Linked DNA regions of Oceanicoccus sp. KOV_DT_Chl. Each later gene encodes a partner of the first gene's protein in a complex. Links are inferred from orthologs where the notes say so. Each region holds a gene or a part of one and is shown on either strand. Other genes may lie near its edges.

Region 1 (2,996 bases):
ATGTTGCGCCAGCTTTAGCTTGAACTCCTGAAAACCGTCACAGCCAATGGCGCGACAAAAGCGTACCACTGTGGGTTCACTAACACTGGCGTGCTGTGCTAAATCGACAATACGCAGGTGAATGACTTTATCGGGCTGCTGCAGGATATAGTTGGCGACTTTTAATTCTGATTTACGCAAATCGGGTCTGGCCAGTTCTATCGCATTGATGATATTCAGTGGTTTCAAAATAGTAGGGATATCGTTGTTATTGATTAATTGATGATCATCAGCAGCTGGGCTGCCGTCGGTTGATGGCTATTCTAACCTATTTTTTTGAATAGTCTTGTTCTTCAGCCTGCCCTATTTAGCAAACAGGTCTGCTAGAATGCGCCGCTATGGATGTTTCTCATATTCTCAATGATTTAAATGATGCTCAGCGCGATGCCGTAGCCGCTCCTGCCGGTAATTTATTGGTGCTAGCCGGCGCCGGTAGCGGCAAAACCCGGGTGTTAGTTCACCGTATCGCCTGGTTGATTCAGGCCGAGGGTGTCTCGCCCCACAGTATTCTGGCGGTGACCTTTACCAATAAGGCGGCGAAAGAGATGCGCGCCCGTATTGAAGAGCTATTGGGCGGTTCAGGAGGCTATCGCAGCATGTGGGTGGGCACCTTTCACGGAATTGCTCATCGCTTGTTAAAGGCCCACTGGAAAGATGCGGGTTTACCACAAAATTTTCAAATTCTGGATAGTGATGACCAGTTGCGGATGGTGAAACGTATCCATAAACAGCTGGGTTTGGATGAGAGCCGCTGGCCGCCCAAGCAATCGCAGTGGTTTATCAATGGTCAAAAAGATGAAGGTCGCCGCTCCAGCCATATTGAGGATTACGGTAAGGACCTGAATTACAGCACCATGTTGCGGGTGTATCAGGCTTACGAGCAAGCCTGCGATCGGCAGGGAGTGGTCGATTTTGCCGAGTTGTTATTGCGCGCCCATGAGTTATGGCTGAAAAAGCCGGAGATATTAGCCCATTATCAGGGCCGCTTTAGTTATCTGTTAGTGGATGAGTTTCAGGATACCAATACCATCCAATATGCTTGGCTGCGAGTGTTGGCCGGTAAAAAAATCCCGGTGATGGCGGTGGGTGACGACGACCAATCCATTTACGGTTGGCGCGGTGCCAAGATCGAAAACATCCAGCAGTACTCAAAAGACTTTCCTAACACTTTAATCGTGCGGCTGGAGCAAAACTATCGCTCGACCTCAACGATTTTGAGTGCTGCTAATGCGGTGATCGAAAATAATAGCGGCCGCTTAGGTAAAGAGTTATGGACAGAAGATGGCGAGGGCGAATTAATTTCCCTCTACGCCGGTTTCAACGAGCAGGATGAGGCGCGCTTTGTCGTCGATCAAATAGAAGAGTGGAGCAAAGCCGGTAATGCCCGCGCCAGCTCTGCTATTTTATATCGCTCCAATGCACAGTCGCGGGTACTGGAAGAATCCTTGATCCGCAGCGGTATTCCCTATCGGATTTATGGCGGCCAGCGTTTTTATGATCGACTGGAAATAAAAAATGCGCTGGCGTATATGCGGCTGGTGAATAATCGCCATGACGATACCGCAGTTGAACGAGTGATTAATACACCGACTCGCGGCATCGGTAGCAAGACCGTCGATATCTTGCGTGAGTTTGCCCGCGAACACGACGTTTCCTTATGGCAAGCTGCGGATAAAATAATCGAGCAGAAATTAATACCCAATCGGGCTGCCAATGCCTTACAGCAATTTTTAACGCTGATTAACGGGCTGGATACTGAAACCGATAATTTAAATCTGGAAGATTTAACCGACCATGTGGTGACGGTGTCCGGCTTGATTGAATTTCACCAGAAAGAAAAAGGTGAAAAAGGACAGGCCCGAGTCGAGAACTTACAGGAACTGGTTGTTGCTGTGCGTCAGTTTGAACCGGAAGATGACTCCATCTCACCGCTGCAGGCTTTCTTGGATACTGCGGCGTTGGATGCTGGTGAACAACAGGCCGATGAATTTGAAGACAGCGTGCAGTTGATGACCTTGCATTCTGCCAAAGGTTTGGAGTTCCCTTTGGTATTTTTAGTCGGCATGGAAGAAGGTTTGTTTCCGCACAAAATGTCGATGGAAGAAGCCGGTCGTTTGGAAGAAGAGCGCCGTCTTTGTTATGTGGGTATTACCCGTGCCATGCAAAAGCTGTATATCACTTATGCAGAATCACGACGCATGTACGGCAATGAAAACTATAATTCACCGTCACGCTTTATTCGTGAGATCCCGCAGGAATTAATGCAGGAAGTGCGATTAAATACCACCATTAGCCGCCCGGTGGGTTTTGCTCCAGCTTATAATTCTTCCAGCTATGATAATTATGCCATTCCCGATACTGAAATAAATTTGGGGCAGCAAGTGCTGCATTCTATTTTTGGCGTGGGCACGGTGTTGAATTTTGAAGGCCATGGGCCATCCGCCAGAGTACAGGTAAACTTTGAAGATGAAGGCAGCAAGTGGCTGGTAGTGCAGTATGCCAATTTAGAAGCTCTTTGATATATTGAATAATAAAGCGTCATAAACATTTAATCGGGTAAATATATGACAACAAAATACCAGCAGTACAGTCCTCTTATTATTTTGCTATTAGTCGCAGCGCTGGTAACAGTAAGTTGGTTATTGGTCATCGAGCGCGGTAATAAAACGCTGAAAGCACATGATGCTAAATACATTGTTTCAGCACAAGAATTGAATGGCACCCAATCAAGTCAAAAAACCTACCATTGGAAAATGGTAACGACCTGGCCAAAAAACTTTCCTGGCTTAGGTACCGCCCCTGAAACCTTCGCCAAGCTGATCAATACCATGAGTAATGGTCGCCTAACAGTAAAGGTCTATGGAGGTGGCGAAATTGTACCGGCGATGGAAGTGTTTGGTGCGGTGTCGCAGGGTACTGCTGAAATGGGGCATGGCGCAGCTTATTATTGGAAGGGA
Region 2 (2,977 bases), 1.1 Mb from region 1 along the record:
TCCGCCCGTTCCATTTCGCTAAACAAAGCCATTAAAACTACCAAGGCCGCAATAAGCGGCCTTTTTTGTGGCTGTTGGATAATTATTGGGCAATAAAAAAGGGCTGCCAGAGGCAGCCCTTTAAAATATGGCTCCGGATGTTGGGATCGAACCAACGACCAATTGATTAACAGTCAACTGCTCTACCGCTGAGCTAATCCGGAATTGTCGTCACTTGCGTTAACGAGGCGCGAATATTAAAGCTCTGATCTTTAGTCGTCAATAGTTTTGCGCGCTAAGGCTATGAATTTTTTGGTAAAAGCGGTAATTGATGCTTATTTGTACGATGCAAAATATAAGGGGTTGGAGCTATGGGGGAGGGCTGTAGTAAACTGCTGCCTTTTGCTCGGAAGCGGTTCATGTCCAAACCTTTTAAAGTGGTATCCAAATTCGCGCCTGCAGGCGATCAGCCAACGGCTATTGCCGGATTGCTGGAGGGAGTTAAGGCTGGGCTGCATTCTCAGACATTGTTAGGGGTAACCGGCTCCGGAAAGACCTTTACCATTGCCAATGTTATCGAGGGAATTCAGCGACCGACCATCGTGATGGCGCCGAACAAAACTCTGGCAGCGCAGCTTTACGGTGAGTTCAAAGATTTTTTCCCCGGTAACGCCGTAGAGTATTTTGTCTCCTACTACGATTACTACCAGCCCGAGGCCTATGTGCCTGCTTCAGATACGTTTATCGATAAAGACTCATCCGTCAATGAGCATATTGAACAAATGCGGTTATCGGCAACCAAGGCATTAATGGAGCGAGAGGATACTATTGTGGTGGCAACGGTGTCCGCTATTTATGGTTTGGGGGATCCAGGACAGTATCTAAAAATGATGATGCATCTGGATCGTGGCGATATGGTGGATCAGCGCTATATTTTACGCCGTCTGGCAGAGTTGCAATACAAGCGCAATGATATCGATTTCGCCCGCGGCACCTATCGCGTTCGTGGTGATGTGATTGATGTTTTTCCCGCGGACTCCGAAAAAGAAGCGGTGCGAATTGAATTGTTCGATGAAGAAATTGATAACTTATCAATTTTTGACCCGTTAACGGGCGAGGTTTTTCGCCGAGTGCCAAGGGTGTCAATTTATCCTAAAAGCCATTATGTCACCTCACGTGATACGTTATTGGGTGCATTGGATCATATCGAGGATGAGTTGCGAGAGCGTCTTAGCCAGTTTCGTGATAATAATAAGCTGGTAGAAGCCCAGCGCTTGGAGCAGCGTACTCGCTATGATTTGGAAATGATTCGCGAGCTTGGTTATTGCACCGGCATTGAAAATTACTCCCGTTATCTTTCCGGTCGTGCCACTGGCGAGGCACCACCCACATTATTTGATTATTTACCTGAAAATGCGTTAGTTGTCATTGATGAGTCTCATGTGGGAGTGCCGCAAATAGGTGGCATGTACAAAGGCGATCGCTCTCGTAAAGAAACCTTGGTGGAATATGGTTTCCGCTTACCTTCAGCGTTAGATAACCGGCCTTTGAGATTTGATGAGTGGGAACAGTTGGTGCCGCAGCTCATCTTTGTATCAGCAACGCCAGGAAAGTATGAAGCAGAAAACGCGGCTCGTGTAGTGGAGCAGGTGGTGCGGCCTACGGGTTTGATCGACCCCGAAATAGAAGTTCGTCCCGCGACTACGCAGGTAGACGATTTACTGTCGGAAATTCATTTGCGGGTAGCACTGGAGGAGCGAGTATTAGTAACCACCTTAACCAAGCGGATGGCTGAGGATTTAACTGATTATTTAAGTGAGCACGGCGTTCGGGTACGTTATCTTCATTCCGATATCGATACCGTTGAGAGAGTAGAAATAATCCGTGACTTACGTTTAGGTGAATTTGATGTGTTGGTTGGTATTAACCTGCTGCGCGAAGGCTTGGATATGCCAGAAGTTTCTCTGGTCGCAATCCTTGATGCAGATAAAGAAGGTTTTTTACGTTCCGATCGATCGTTGATACAAACCATCGGCAGGGCGGCGCGCAACCTGAATGGTAAAGCCATTTTATATGCGGATAAAATGACCGGTTCGATGCAGCGGGCAATAGATGAAACCAGTCGTCGCCGGGAAAAGCAAATAATCCATAATGAAAAACACGGAATCGTACCGCAGGGTGTGAAAAAAGATATAGCCGATATTATGGAGGGCGCCAGAACGCCAGGTAAGCGCTTTGTCCGAGATGCCAAAGGCAAGTTAGTGGCTGAGACTCCGGCGGATTACCAGGTTGAAGCTGCCAAGTTAACACCCAAGCAGCTGGCTAAGGAAATTAAGCGATTGGAAGAAAAAATGTTCCAGCACGCGAAAAACCTGGAGTTTGAGGAAGCGGCCAGTACCCGTGATCGCCTATCGGGATTAAAGCAGCAGGCTTTTTTATAGGGTAATTAGTGTGCACTAAGGCTGGAGTAGGCGTTTCACAGTTAACATTTTCTGGACATTAATAGGTGCGGGCATTGGTCGCCATAAAGCATAAATGACAAATAGGGTGTAATGGTAATAATACTTGGGCTAAGTACCCTAATAGAGTTGAACAAGCCACCTGATCTCTTTATAATCGCGCCCCTTGCTCAATGTTGAACAGTTTATACAACCGTAGCTCAGTTGGTTAGAGCACCACCTTGACATGGTGGGGGTCGGTGGTTCGAATCCACTCGGTTGTACCAATTAAAAAAAGGCTCACCCTCAAGGGTGGGCCTTTTTTTAATTGGCTGATACAGCGGTGAGATGGCCACAGCATTCGCGTTGCTCACGGGCCACACTGACCACCTGTTCGACAAAATGCGAAAGCATTTTGGACAAGGAGCAGAGCGACGCTGGCCAAAGCGCTTAGGCTTTCATTATCAATCCACGCTTGGCCTTAAGATAGCGCTCAACTGGTACAGGCTCACCCACAGGGGGGCTTTTTTAATACTTGCAAACAAAAATATAGTCACCTA

Evidence for each region. The genes of interacting proteins can lie anywhere in the genome.
Region 2: the proteins of uvrD (region 1) and uvrB are in contact, whole or in part, in a crystal structure (PDB 7EGT), measured with the Thermus thermophilus proteins. The link is inferred for Oceanicoccus sp. KOV_DT_Chl from one-to-one orthologs. Residues at the interface, in WP_096412145.1 of Thermus thermophilus: His654, Arg656, Phe657, Gln666, Asp668, Glu669, Lys680, Arg681, Leu682, Ser683, Lys685, Tyr686, Ala687; in WP_096411307.1 of Thermus thermophilus: Glu23, Leu25, Arg26, Asp27, Gly28, Glu29, Arg30, Phe31, Arg55, Glu326, Asp327, Phe328, Glu379, Ser382, Gln383, His398, Gly400, Arg401.

What each region holds. Positions count from the first base shown.
Region 1 is NZ_FQLF01000002.1:1,172,176-1,175,171, reverse strand. What follows is about bases 46-2,967. They hold uvrD (DNA helicase II), read left to right. Parts: upstream 46-377; coding sequence 378-2,558; downstream 2,559-2,967. Other genes in these bases: UNITIG_RS09210 (TRAP transporter substrate-binding protein), read left to right, coding at 2,604-2,967; hexR (transcriptional regulator HexR), read right to left, coding at 46-219. In the rest of the region: more of hexR, read right to left, coding at 1-45; more of UNITIG_RS09210, read left to right, coding at 2,968-2,996. UniProt on the Escherichia coli protein: A helicase with DNA-dependent ATPase activity. Unwinds DNA duplexes with 3'-5' polarity. Translocates on single-stranded DNA with 3'-5' polarity. Initiates unwinding more efficiently from a nicked substrate than double-stranded DNA.
Region 2 is NZ_FQLF01000002.1:44,043-47,019, reverse strand. Bases 7-2,909 are described here. They hold uvrB (excinuclease ABC subunit UvrB), read left to right. Parts: upstream 7-398; coding sequence 399-2,420; downstream 2,421-2,909. Other genes in these bases: UNITIG_RS03830 (hypothetical protein), read left to right, coding at 7-22. Also shown: more of UNITIG_RS03830, read left to right, coding at 1-6. UniProt on the Escherichia coli protein: The UvrABC repair system catalyzes the recognition and processing of DNA lesions. A damage recognition complex composed of 2 UvrA and 2 UvrB subunits scans DNA for abnormalities.